Regions from separate parts of the Virgibacillus alimentarius genome, predicted to be linked through region 1. Evidence: a T-box and tRNA genes for the amino acid it is inferred to sense, from the RefSeq annotation. Region 1 holds a T-box; the other holds one or more tRNA genes.
The links. The T-box of region 1 lies ahead of thrS (threonine--tRNA ligase). A T-box ahead of a tRNA ligase gene usually reads a tRNA of that ligase, here a tRNA-Thr.
Positions count from the first base shown of each region.

Region 2: it encodes a tRNA-Thr, which carries the amino acid that the T-box ahead of thrS (threonine--tRNA ligase) is inferred to sense. The anticodon was not compared.

Region 1 covers NZ_JAGIKX010000029.1:29,970-37,176, forward strand. Annotated here, with positions in the region: gene J2Z81_RS12635 (replication initiation and membrane attachment family protein) at 1-879, shown strand, start outside; gene dnaI (primosomal protein DnaI) at 885-1,814, shown strand; gene ytxC (putative sporulation protein YtxC) at 1,976-2,827, shown strand; T-box leader at 2,885-3,118, shown strand; gene thrS (threonine--tRNA ligase) at 3,187-5,130, shown strand; gene sppA (signal peptide peptidase SppA) at 5,205-6,206, shown strand; gene J2Z81_RS12660 (RDD family protein) at 6,219-6,719, shown strand; ribosomal protein L20 leader region at 6,853-6,978, shown strand; gene infC (translation initiation factor IF-3) at 7,110-7,207, shown strand, end outside.
Region 2 covers NZ_JAGIKX010000010.1:58,360-65,566, forward strand. Annotated here, with positions in the region: gene J2Z81_RS07575 (phosphomevalonate kinase) at 1-115, opposite strand, end outside; gene mvaD (diphosphomevalonate decarboxylase) at 129-1,103, opposite strand; gene mvk (mevalonate kinase) at 1,145-2,113, opposite strand; gene J2Z81_RS07590 (hydroxymethylglutaryl-CoA reductase, degradative) at 2,110-3,399, opposite strand; tRNA gene J2Z81_RS07595 (tRNA-Lys) at 3,637-3,712, opposite strand; tRNA gene J2Z81_RS07600 (tRNA-Gln) at 4,009-4,083, opposite strand; tRNA gene J2Z81_RS07605 (tRNA-Tyr) at 4,101-4,185, opposite strand; tRNA gene J2Z81_RS07610 (tRNA-Thr) at 4,242-4,317, opposite strand; tRNA gene J2Z81_RS07615 (tRNA-Val) at 4,456-4,531, opposite strand; tRNA gene J2Z81_RS07620 (tRNA-Glu) at 4,614-4,688, opposite strand; gene fabI (enoyl-ACP reductase FabI) at 4,990-5,766, shown strand; gene J2Z81_RS07630 (helix-turn-helix domain-containing protein) at 5,879-6,328, shown strand; partial or broken gene J2Z81_RS16190 (helix-turn-helix domain-containing protein) at 6,341-6,565, shown strand; gene J2Z81_RS07640 (IS3 family transposase) at 6,578-7,012, shown strand; partial or broken gene J2Z81_RS16270 (IS21/IS408/IS1162 family transposase) at 7,073-7,207, shown strand, end outside.

The sequences.
Region 1 (7,207 bases):
TATCCATCTTTCGAAAGTAAAAAGCCGATAGCAGATAATCAAATAGAACAGTCTCCTAGAATAAGTAATATTGATTTTACTTGGATTGAACAAATGTTAAAGCAACGTATGATTCCTGTGAAAAAAATATTAACTAAAAGTAATAGAAAATTGATTTCACAGATGAGGCTTCTGTATGATTTAGCAACACATGAAATAGAAAAAGCTATTTTATGGGCACTTACAGATGAAAATATATTGGATCCCGAAGAATTCAAAGCAGCATGTCAAGATTTGTTTAAAACACAGCAAAATAATACAAAGATTCAATTAACAGATAAAGTTAGTAACCCGAATCAGCCAACAAATTTAAAAGCTGCTACGAAAGAAGAACAACTTATTTATGAATTAGAAACAATATCTCCTAAACAATTGTTAGAGGATCTTTCAAGTGGGAACCATGCTTCTATACAAGATATGCGAGCTATACAGGAAGTAATGACTACGCAAGGATTACCTGCACCAGTCATGAACGTACTCATTCATTATGTCTTACTTCAATCCAATATGAAACTTTCTAAAGCTTATTTAGAAAAAATAGCAAGTCATTGGTCACGTGCAAACTTAAAAAGTGCTAAGGAAGCGATGGCCTTTGCGAAAAGAGAAACCGAGAGATATCAAAAGTATTCAAAAACGAATAAGTTCAGAAATACAAAGTCTAAATCAAATGAAGTTATACCGGATTGGTTTAAGGAAAGAAAAAAGAAAGAAAAAGAAACATCAAAACGTAATGAAAAAACAAATCAGCAAGCAGTTAATGAGGAGAAAGAGAAAGAAGAACTTATGGAACTTCTACGAAAGCACTCTAGTAATAAACAAAATAATCATTTGCAAGGATGATTGATATGGAACCGATACAAGCTTCATTAAAAAAGTGGATGAAGAAAAATAAATCCTTTCAAGAACATTATACTAATATCAAAAGGGAAGTTTTAAAGGATCCTGAGGTTACGGAATTTCTTACATTAAACAAGGTAAATCAAAAAGAAATCGAAAAAAATTTAATGAAATTATATGAATATAAATCCCAATCCAAGCAATGTAATCATTGTTCATCCTTAAAGGGATGTATCAATATCCTCCCGGGATACTCTCCCATTTTACATGTGGAGAATGGGGAGCTTCGGCTTATTTATGAAAAGTGTCATCAAAACGTTCTATTTGAAAAACAAAAGAAGCAGCAGAACCTGATACAAAGCTTGTATATGCCTAAGGAAATTCTGCAGGCAACATACGACAAAATTGATGTAACACTTGATAGAAGTCAAGCTATTCGGGAAACAAGCCAATTCCTCGAACTTGCAAAAACAGAATTACCAGCAAAAGGACTGTATTTGACAGGTCCATTTGGAGTAGGGAAAACTTATTTCCTTGGAGCGGTTGCTAATAAACTAAAGGAACTAAATATTTCATCTATGTTAATTTATATGCCTGAGTTTGTTAGAGAGATTAAAACATCAATTCAAGATAATTCAATAAACGAAAAAATAGACTATTTTAAAAATACGGATGTCCTTATGTTTGATGATATTGGTGCGGAAACCCAATCAGCTTGGATCCGTGATGAAATTCTTGGCTCTATTTTACAATATCGAATGATGGAGCAATTACCAGTTTTCTTTACTTCAAACTACAATTTAAAACAGTTGGAACAGCATTTGGCAAATACAAATCGGGGTGGCGTAGAAGAAGTGAAAGCTGGGAGAGTAATTGAAAGAATTAAACAAGTAAGTAAAGAAGTAAGTTTAGACGGGGAAAACAGACGTGATAAATAAGAATTTTTATAGCTGGTATAAGAGGGAATAATCCTTTTATATCAGCTTTTTTATGGCATCTAGTCAATACTTTCTTAGAAAGATGATTAATTTTCAGTCATTTTTTAAGAGCCTCGTCCATATAATGTAACAGTTTGGTTGTGGATGAGGGTGATGTTGATTTGTTGGAAGTATATTTTGAATCGAATAAAGAAATTATAACATTTTGTGAGCATTTATTTCGTTATAACAAGAATACCGAGCTGTACTGGACAGTACATAAAGATTGGGGGAATCGATTACAATTCAATGATAAAATAGTTAATAACCAATCTATTGTTGCAATTGCAAAATCAATGGTAGATGTGCTGATTACACATCGATTGTCTGACATGATGAGAAATATTATCATGGAAAAGTATTATTTTAAAAACACGGATGAGATAGAACGTATTTTAGATTTAAGCCATTGGATTTTTACAGGAGAAGATGATGATTGCTTAAGGGTCAAAAATAATCAGGATCCTAGTCAAACACTTCATGCAGTATTTATGGAGAATATCAAAAACACGGAAACGGTTCATTATGATTCTATCGTTAATTTTCGTTTGAAATTTTTTAAAAAAGAATTAATCCATTATGTTGGCTTGGCCATTGAGGAATTTAAAAGGGAGGAGGACCATCAAGCATTTATCAATATGTTACGTGAATATATAGTAAAAAAAGAACCAGGGTATAGGGAGATTTATATTCTCCAAGGCAGTTCATTTTCTTTTTTTAAATCTAATGGCAAAAAATTTTCGACGCTGGAACTACGGGAAATTACCAGAAAAGAACCACTATATATTGTCGGTTTAGATATAGACGAATTAAATTTATCTCCATTAATAGCTATGGCTCCAGCAAAAATAAAAATTTATGGTGATTATCCTTCTGAACCAAAAACATCGACCGTTATGAATGTTTTTCAAGAAAAAGTGGAATTTGAACCAATTCGCAATTTTCCTTTTCCGCACCATGTAAAAAATTATTAGAGGTGCTTGCATTTAAAATCAGCTAAGGCTATAATATAAATTATAATTTCATGATAGTCATAAGTATTGATAAGGATAAGATTATTTGTTTTTAAGTATATATAAGAGAGGGGAGCTACCTGCTGAAAACTTCCTATATACATACAAATAATTACCACCTTTGAACTCTGTTATCGAAATTTGCAGTAGATAGCAGCGAATATTCTGCGTTAAAGATAATGAAGCCATTTCTTAGTTAGATAAGAACATGGAAAATAGGGTGGAACCACGTGATCAACGCTCGTCCCTTTGCATTTAATGCAGAGGGACGAGCTTTTTTAAATTATAGAAAGATTGCAAAAAGGAGTGTAAAGGTAAAAATGTCAAACATAACAATCACTTTCCCAGATGGAGCAAATAAAGAGTTTCCAATGGGAACAACCGGTGAAGAAATTGCAGAATCGATTTCTTCAGGCTTAAAAAAACAAGCTTTGGCAATAAAGTTAGATGGAGAACTTATTGATTTAAAAACACAACTATCACAGGATGGAAAAATAGAAATCATTACATATAAGAATGATGAAGGTATCGAAATTATGCGTCATTCTGCTGCCCACTTGATGGCCCAGGCAATTAAGCGCATATACAAAGATGTTAAATTTGGGGTAGGTCCGGTAATCGAAGAAGGGTTCTATTATGACATGGAAATGGATTATTCTTTAACACCTGAAGATTTGCCTAAAATTGAAAAAGAAATGCAGCGCATTATTGACGAAAATTTAGCAATTGAAAGAATCGAAGTATCCCGTCAGGAAGCAAGAGAAATGTTTAAAGAAATTGATGACAATTTAAAACTGGAATTAATTGATGCAATTCCTGAAAATGAACAAGTGTCCATTTATAAACAAGGTGAATTTTTTGATTTATGCCGAGGCGTTCATGTTCCTTCGACAAGTAAAATTAAAGCCTTTAAATTATTAAGTATCTCTGGGGCTTACTGGCGAGGAGATAGTAACAACCAGCAATTACAACGTATATATGGAACAGCTTTCGAAAAGAAAAGCCAAGTGAATGACTATTTAAAACTTTTAGAAGAACGAAAAGAACGTGACCACCGAAAACTCGGAAAAGAATTGGGGATTTTTACTATATCCCAAAAGGTTGGACAAGGCTTGCCGATGTGGCTGCCAAAAGGAGCTACTATACGGCGAATTATTGAACGATATATTGTGGATATAGAAGAAAAATTAGGTTATGACCATGTTTATACACCTGTACTGGGAAGTGTTGATTTATATAAAACGAGTGGACATTTAGATCATTATCATGATGATATGTTTCCTATCATGGAAATGGATAATGAAGAATTGATATTGCGTCCCATGAACTGCCCGCATCATATGATGGTTTATAAAAATCAATTATATAGTTATCGTAGTTTGCCAGTTCGAATAGCAGAACTTGGTACAATGCACCGTTATGAAATGTCAGGAGCCTTAGCGGGATTACAGCGAGTGCGCGGGATGACATTAAATGATGCACATATTTTTGCGCGTCCGGATCAATTAAAAGACGAATTTATCCGTGTTGTAAAACTAATACAGAGGGTATATCAAGACTTTGGTATCAACGATTATTATTTCCGCTTATCGTATCGTGATCCAGAAGATAAGGAAAAATATATTGATAATGATGAAATGTGGGATAAAGCGCAAGCCATGTTGAAGGAAACAATGGAAGATATGCAGGTCGACTATGTTGAAGCATTTGGCGAAGCAGCTTTTTATGGTCCAAAATTAGATGTACAAGTAAAGACAGCTTTAGGCAAAGATGAAACATTATCAACCGTTCAACTAGATTATCAAGCAGCAGAAAAATTTGATCTCACTTATATAGGTGAAGATGGAAAAGAACATCGCCCTATTGTTATTCACCGCGGGGTTGTTTCAACGATGGAACGATTTGTAGCCTTTTTACTAGAAGAATATAAAGGAGCTTTTCCTACATGGCTGGCACCGGTACAAGCTAAAATTATCCCGGTTTCATCAGAAGCCCATTTAGATTATGCAAAGGGTGTTGCGGATACACTCCGATTACAAGGTGTAAGGGTTGCGGTTGATGAGCGGGATGAAAAAATTGGCTATAAAATTAGAGAAGCTCAAACACAAAAGATCCCATTCGCATTAGTTGTCGGAGACAATGAGATTGAGGATAATGCTGTCAATGTAAGAAGATATGGTGAAAAGAAATCTGAAACAGTGCCTTACAATGATTTTGAAGAATTGATGAAACAAGAAATTGAAGGTAAAACATTGCGAAAATAAAAACTTCAAGACTCACTCCATGCTTAAGGATTTTGGGTGAGTCTATTGACATATGAAGAAAGGTGGAACGGTAAATGGATGGAAAGCGTTGGTTAGCGCTTGGTATAGCAGCTGGACTATTTGTCATCTCCATAGTTGTTCAACTATCGACCACAGCGGCCACTACAGATTTTCAAGATTTATTTAGTGAAGATGAGGTAGCTTTTAAAGAAACAGTTATTGATAAAGGAAAACAAGGAACTAGAAATAAAATTGCTGTCTTGAATTTAGAAGGCGTTATTCAAGATACTGGGTCTCATTCTATGTTCAATTCCCCTGGTTACGATCATAAACGTTTTTTAAAAATGGTTGATGAAGCCGGTAAGGATAGAAGTGTAGATGGAATTATTTTGCGTATCAATTCCCCGGGTGGTGGAGTCGTTGAGAGTGCAGAAATACATGAAAAAGTCACTAAAATTCAGGAAGAGACAGAAAAGCCTGTGTATGTATCCATGGGGAATACAGCTGCGTCAGGAGGTTATTATGTTGCTGCCCCGGCTGATAAAATCGTGGCTAATCCCGCAACATTAACCGGCTCTATAGGCGTCATTATGGAAAGTATTAATTTTGCTGAATTAGCCGATGAATATGGCATTGATTTTAACACAATTAAAAGTGGTGAATATAAAGATATAATGTCCTCTTCAAGGAAGATGAAAGATGAGGAAAAAGAAATATTACAAACCATGATTGACGAACTATATGATGAGTTTGTCCAAGTTATAGTAGATGGACGTGGCATGCCAGAAAGTAAAGTTAGAAAGCTTGGTGACGGTCGAGTATATACAGGTAAACAAGCGAAAGAAAATAATTTAGTTGATGAATTAGGAACGTTAGAAGATACAGTAGCTTTAATGGAAGAGGATCATGATTTAAAAGGTGCAAGCGTTATTGAATATGAAACAAGCTATAATTTCAAGCAACTGATTGGGGCTTCCGCGCAAAGTATGTTTAAATCAGATGGTCGATTAAGCGGAATAATGGATCAAATTAGAAATTCCGATGGACCACGTGCTATGTATTTATATTCCAAGTGAGGGGGTGCCATTGTGAGTGATTACCAAAAAAATAATCATGTTGAAAGTGAGTCTGAATATAATCGGGGTACTGACGATAAAATTGAAAGTGAAAAAAAGCGCTATGCAGGTTTTTGGATGCGCTTCTGGGCTTATATAACTGACCTAATTGTTATTTTTAGCATTAATGGAATATTACTAAGTCCATTAAAGTTTGTTGGGGACGGCAGGATCGATATTGGGTTTTGGACTTTAAATGGTATCGTTAGTGTATTCGTTTTTTATATCTATTTTTTATTAATGACGAAAGTTTACGGACAAACGATTGGTAAAATGGTATTTGGACTTCGGGTTATTCGAATAGATGATAAAGACTTAAAGTGGAGTGATTTACTTTTTCGCGAAGTGATAGGAAGATTTATTTATAGGGCAATGGCCTTACTCTTTTTGTTATATGCTGTGGTAGCCTTTACCCCAGAGAAGCAAGGATTACATGATATTGTTGGGAATACTAGAGTAATACACAAAAATTAGGAAGGAACGGAGAAATAGATAGTTTATCTATTCTCCGTTTATTGACATGGGATTACACATTAATAAAATAAAAATTTGACAGTTCTTATAAGAAATGATATCCTTATGAAGTTGAATTGAATAGTAAAAGATCTGAGACAAGTAGAAGCACCCGCTTCTCACCTGATTGACGCAGTAAAATGCAGTCAACTGGTTCCAAACTTCTTAAAGATAAATGGAGACGTGTGGGTGCATATTGTACCGACACATTTTTGTCTGGAAACATGATGTATCCTTCTATGCTTAACATCATAGTCGCTTGTCAATAATAGATCGATAACTTTAAGAAACATGAAGCTTAAAGTAATGGTAGGAGAAAAAATTTGGAGGTGGCTGGATATTAGCAAAGAAATGAATGTCAATGAAAAAATTCGTGCTAAAGAAGTGCGTCTTATTGATTCGAATGGTGATCAGCTTGGGGTGAAATCACGTTCTGAAGCATTAGAAAT
Region 2 (7,207 bases), on a different contig from region 1:
ATACAAAGCGGTTAACCGCCATGACGACTAACTTATGGTGAGGCTCAAGTACAGCAAACTCACCAGCGATCATTAGTTTACCAGGAACCTTTATGGTCAATGATGTCTTGGACAAAGCGTTTCAACCCCTATTTATAGGATATTCCCTGACCCGCACGACTTAGAATAACATCTGTTACACCAGGTACATGCATTAGTGCTGTTTTAATTTTTTCTTCATTTTCCGGTAAATAAAGCACTTTTACATTTGGTCCGGCATCAATCGTAAAATAAGCCGAAATGCCACCTTCTCGCAAGCTTTGCACAGCCTGCATGACAGTCATTGTTGTATCGGCCCAATACGTAAATGGCGGATTTGCCCCAAGCGTTGTTGCATGCATTCTTAGACAGTTTGCTTCTGCTATCTGACCTACCTTTTCAAAATCACGTTCCTGAATCCCTTGCTTTATCTGTTCTAAATCATTAGGAATACTATCAACCCAGCTCTGAAAAAATGCAGAGGTATCTACCGTTCTTCTCATACCTTCCCGGCTTGAAACCTTCTTCATATCAGCCGACAAAACAACCGCAGCAACCCGAATATCCCAATGTTCAACGGGAGCTATTGGGACAGCATATGAGTCAGATCCATCTGTTTTTACGCCTTGCTGCCACTCAGCAAATCCGCCATAAATCGAACGGCAAGCTGAGCCAGAACCTTGTCTTGTTATCCGTGAAAGTTCATAATCGCTTAGTTGCAATCCCATTGCCCGGGTTGCAGCTCCTGCAAGAGCAGCAAAACCAGAAGCAGAGGAGGCAAAACCTGCAGCCGTTGGCACATCATTAATCGAATGAACATCAGCGTATAGCGTTTTATCACTTAAATTCCTAATTAAATCCAGAAAGCTTCGAACACGATCGTACTCTACCCCTGTAATACGCTTATCATCTAAAGTAAATATATCCTCTGATAAATCTTCCCGAAATTCAACAGAAGTAGTTGTACTAAAACCATCCAATGTTAGAGATAAGCTATTATTCGTTGGCAATATGAATGACTCATCCCGTTTTCCCCAATATTTGATTAAGGCAATATTCGTATGTGCTTTAGCTGTCGCCTTCATGATAGATATATCTCCTTTTCTTCTCCCTGAATCAAAGGTATTTATGATTGATCCTTTTTCCGTAAAACAAATGGCCACACAGCATGTGCACCAAATCGTCTTAACTTTTCAGAAAGCTGTCTTGAATGCACTTCATTTTTTGCTAGTGCAATAATACAACCACCATTTCCTCCGCCAGTAAGTTTTGCACCTAAAGCTCCTTCTTGACGGGCAAAGTAGATCAATTTGTTTAATCCCGCATCACTTACACCGAGCGCCTCTAATTCTTTTTGTGCCTCGTCTAACATCTTGCCCAATATTTGTTTACCAGCCTTTTCCAAAGCATGCTTTGCCTGGTGTGTTAATTCCCCGATGCGATCCAGTTTGGACTGAATGATTTTAGGAGCAGCTTTAAGCAGCTCTGTTACGGATTCAACTGCTAAACGTGTATCTCCTACTCTTCCGGAGTCAGCTACAATAAAGTGAAAATCGTCGCTAAGATTGATAAATTCGATGGAGCGATCTTTCTCATACCACACTGGTGATTGTGACATGATAGTTAATGAATCAATGCCACTTGGTGCTCCATGTGCATAGGTCTCAGAAATATTTGCGAAATAGAGTAACTCTTCTTCTGTATAGGATACGTTAGCATAAGCAAACAAGGATCTAACCACCGCGACTGCAACGGATGCACTGGAACCAAGGCCCTTACCAGGGGGTATCGATGATTGTATTTGAACTAATAAATCCTCACAGGGCATATTAAGATACTTTAAGGTGCTTTTAATACAATTGACAATGCCTTCTAGTGATTCTGGGGCTGAATCAATTGGACCATGATAAAACGAACTGTCAATTTTTACAGAACCAGGGACATATTCAATAACGGATTCCACACCAACTAATGGAAAAGGAATTGCAATTGCAGGCTGCCCATGGACAACTGCATGTTCGCCAATTAATATTAATTTACTATGAGCTATGCCGATAGCTATTTGTTCTGAGGTTGTTGCCTTTTCTGCACTCATTTTATATACTCTTCCACCAATTCTTTTGCTTTTCCGACACGAATTTCTTTTACATCGACTAATTTCTCAGCAATAATATCGATCATCTCCCCAGTAGCCCCTGCTGCAATTGCAACAGAACGAGAATGTAGTGCCATATGCCCTTTTTGGATCCCATCAGTTACTAATGCTTTTAATGCCCCAAGATTTTGTGCCAATCCAACCGATACAATAATTTGAGCAAGTTCTTGCGCCGATTCCACGCCTAAAATTTTATGCGCTAATTTCGAAATTGGGTGGACGTTTATCGAACCGCCAACAGTACCAACGGACATAGGCAATTCTAATTCGCCGACCAAATTCCCCTCATGATCCACATACCATGTTGTCATGGAACCGTATGAACCATGACGGACTGCATATGCATGTGCGCCAGCTTCAACTGCGCGCCAGTCGTTCCCTGTAGCAATAACAACTGGATCTATTCCATTCATTATACCTTTATTATGCGTCACTGCTCGATATGGATCAGAGGCAGCAAACTCATATGCATGTACAACTCCATCGCGAACTTCTTCACCAGTATAGTTTTCATCTGCTAATAATTCAGGAGGAATCACACAACGTGCACGGGCTAAACAACGATCAGCATAATTGGAAAGAATACGTAAATAAACTTTCCCATCTGTTAGCTGTTCTACAATTGGAGCTAATGATTCTACCATTGTGTTTATTATATTCGCACCCATTGCGTCGCATGTATTCACATATAAATGTAAGACAAGCATTTGGCTAAAGGCGGATCCGGATTCTTCATTTAGAATACGAACTTCTAAATCTTCTGCTCCGCCACCTCTTGCAACCATACTTGGGTAGGCAGCATTTGCATCTTCAATCAAAGCTTGTTTTTCTTTCAAGATAGCGTCCTTTGCAGCATAAATATCAGGACACCCTACAACTTGAATCTGGCCAATCATCAATCTATCTGTAGCCTCTGTCGTAAAGCCCCCAGCTTCCCTAACAATTTTTGCAATATAACTTGCAGAGGCAACAACAGAAGGTTCTTCAATAGCCATTGGGATCGCATATTCCTTCCCATTAATTAAAAAATTCAACCCTAATCCGAGTGGAAGGGGAAAGGAACCCACAACATTTTCTATCATTTTATCCGCAGTACCGACTGGCAGCGGTTCCGCAGAAAATAAATCATTCTTTTCTTCCCCAGAAAGACCATACATTTTTGCCACTAATGCTCTGCGCTCTTCAACTGTCATATTATAAAAACCTGGAATTCTAGAAGTTCTCACGCTACCTCATCCTTTTGAAGTCCATAATTATTTACATCTAAAATATCTATATAAAGCCTTCACTTTTATTTTTCTCAAATAGTAATTATAACATGTTTTATAATTTTTGTATCTATTATGTTAAAAAAGAGTACAAAATGCAAATAAACAAGGTTGACTACAATCATAGCGACCTTGTTTGTTCATGTACTTTATTTTATGTATGATGTATAACCTTAACATTTTTATCATTTTAAGTGGTGAGCCATGGAGGATTCGAACCTCCGACCCTCTGATTAAAAGTCAGATGCTCTACCGACTGAGCTAATGGCTCCTGTATTGTAGTTTTCTTATTTTGTATGAGCGTTTATCATTGGCGACCCCTGCATCTTCCAGCTTATTCAAGGAGGTTAGGTGCTTCGGGGTTACTCGCAGCTGATTCGGTGGGAGCTTTGCTCGTTGCTCTACCGACTGAGCTAATGGCTCCTGTATTGTAGTTTTCTTATTTTGTATGAGCGTTTATCATTGGTGACCCTGCATCTGCTGACTTTTTTCGAAAGTCATTTTTTATGTAGAATAACCTAGATTATATTAATTTTCAATTCAAAAATTGCTCTAAAAACAAAAAAATGGCTGGGCTGCTAGGATTCGAACCTAGGCTACACGGGATCAAAACCCGATGCCTTACCGCTTGGCTACAGCCCAACAATCGTATAAATATATGGTGGAGGGGGGCAGATTCGAACTGCCGAACCCAGAGGGAGCGGATTTACAGTCCGCCGCGTTTAGCCACTTCGCTACCCCTCCATATTCTTGCCTTTAGTACATTTATTATACATATAAATGATACATTTTAATTGAAATGGTGCCGGCCAGAGGACTTGAACCCCCAACCTACTGATTACAAGTCAGTTGCTCTGCCAATTGAGCTAGACCGGCATTTTTACATTTATTAAATGATAAGATTTTAAATCATAACGATCCCTGCATTTTCTAACTTGGCAGAGATAATATGTGTGTCCGAAGACTTCCTTTTATACTATAAATGAAAAACACTCAAAATGCAATAATTTGAAATGGTGGAGGATGCAGGGCTCGAACCTGCGACCCCTTGCTTGTAAGGCAAGTGCTCTCCCAGCTGAGCTAATCCTCCCACAGCATAAAATCTAATATGCTTATTTCAGTAAGATAAATTTAAAACCATCCACTTCGAAATAGCTTTTTTTATAAACAATTGGTGACCCGTACGGGATTCGAACCCGTGTTACCGCCGTGAAAGGGCGGTGTCTTAACCGCTTGACCAACGGGCCTAGCACTAAATAGTATAAGAACAAAAAACAGCTCATATATCTTTTTTAAAATGTTTGTCGTAAACCAACGAATCTTATTATATACAGATTAAATATTTTTGTAAAGAGTAAAATGCATTTTTTTATAAAAATTTTTTTCTATCATGATTTCAGGGCAAAAAGGCTATAATAACAGTAACTTTTCATGATAAACAGTACGCTTATGATACACAGTTTTTTCTATATAGTAAGATTGTATATGCTTCTTTAAGGAAATAAATTAAGTTATAATAGGAAATATAAAATATTTTGGAGGTGCCACATGTCAAGTTTATTAGAAGGAAAAAATATTGTTGTCATGGGTGTTGCAAATGAGAGAAGCATTGCATGGGGAATAACAAAATCATTACATAATGCAGGTGCGAATCTCATCTTTACTTATAGACAAGAGCGATCTTACCAAAAATTAGTAAGGTTACTTGAAAAAAATAATATTACACCAAAGTTAACTGTATCTTGCGATGTCGAAAGCGATGAAAGCATTAAGGTAGCGTTTAAAGAAATAGAAGACAAAGTTAATGTCATTCATGGCCTCGTTCATTCCGTCGCATTTGCTAAAAGAGAAGAATTACAAGGCGAGTACGCGGATACATCTAGGGATGGATTTTTACTAGCGCAAAACATTAGCGCTTATTCCCTAGTAGCTGTCACTAAGCAAGCAAAAGCGTTAATGACAGAGGGCGGAAGTATCGTAACACAAACCTATATCGGTTCAGAACAAGTTATACCAAATTATAATGTCATGGGAGTTGCCAAAGCTTCACTCGAAGCTAGTGTCCGGTATTTAGCTGAAGATATGGGTAAATATGGCATCCGTGTAAATGCTATCTCTGCTGGACCGATACGTACATTGTCTGCTAAAGGAGTATCAGGATTTAATGAAAAGACTTCCATCATCGAGGAAAAAGCCCCTTTACGTCGCAATGTAGATCAAGATCAAGTTGGGGACGCCACATTATTCCTAGTAAGTGAGTTAGCAAGAGGAATAACAGGTGAAGTATTACATGTTGACTCTGGTTACCACATTATTGGCAGTTAAGCACCGTTTTGCCGCCGGGTAAACAAAAAGAGCGTGGATCTAATGATATGCTCCCCTTAAGGTAGACAGATTAAAAAATAAAAATCTGTTTTCACCTTAAGGGGAGTTTTTTATGTCCAATAAATATAAATTTAACTCTAGTAAATTTAAGTATGAAGTGTTAAAGGCATATAAGAATGAAAATTATACCTTAATAGAATTATGTTCAAAATACGGAATTGCGGATGTAACTCTGTATGATTGGGCTGAGAAACATGAGAAATATGGTCTCAAAGGATTGGAGGGCTCAAGGACATTGAAGTCATATTCTAAAGATTTAAAACAAGTAGCTGTAGAAGATTATATATCAGGGGAGCATTCTCAACGTGAGGTCATTCGCAAGTATGAAATTTCTAGCACATCAGTACTCCGAAAATGGATAAAGCAGTATAATGGTCATAGAGAATTAAAAGATACGACAAAGGGAAGGACGAGCTCTATGACTAAAGGGAGAAAAACGACTTGGAAAGAACGAATTGAGATTGTACAAGATGCTTTAGCGAATGGGAAGGATTATCAATAAACTGCGGATAAACATCAGGTATCTTACCAACAAGCATATCAATGGGTACGTAAACACGAAGATGGTGGATGGGATGCGTTACAGGATAGAAGAGGACGTTCTAAAAGTCAAGATGAGTTAACTTCCGAAGAAAAAATGAAGTTAGAAATGCATCGAATCGAAAATGAGAACGAACGTTTACGTGCAGAGAATGCTTTCTTAAAAAAGTTAGAGGGGATCGAAAGGAGGCGAAAATAAGCCAAGTTAGATTTGAAGATAAATATATCGCAATTTAAAGAACTTCATGAAAGTGAAGAATTAAGTATTGTTTTACTATGCGATATTGCAGGTATTTCGCGAGCTGCTTACTATAAATGGTTAAAACGTATACCATCCTCTCGAGAACTTCAAAATGAAGAAATCATAAGGGAAATGAAAATTCTCCATGAGAAAGTTGAGGGTATCTATGGTTACCGTCGAATGAAATTAAACATCAATCGAAAGTTTGGCCAGAATTTTAATCATAAACGTATTTATAGACTAATGAATGTTGCGGAGAATATATTGAATCGTAAATTTACAGCTGAAAAACCAAATGAAAAATGGGTCACGGATGTCACTGAATTCAAATATAGTACCTCTAAGAAAGCTTATTTAAGCGCCATTGTATATGGTAGTCTAAAACTGAACCACCATCGCACTTGAAAACTGAACCACTTCAGTAGAAAATATCCTTAGCATAACTGTCGCTAAGGAGGAGCTGGAGTGATCACTTTGAAGATAAAGCAAAAAATAATCCAATTATATTTAGAAGGTCTAAGTGAACGAAAAATTGCAAAGCGAACAAAGAAAACAAGAAATACAGTGCGCAAATATATTAAGCAGTTTAAACAGAGTAGA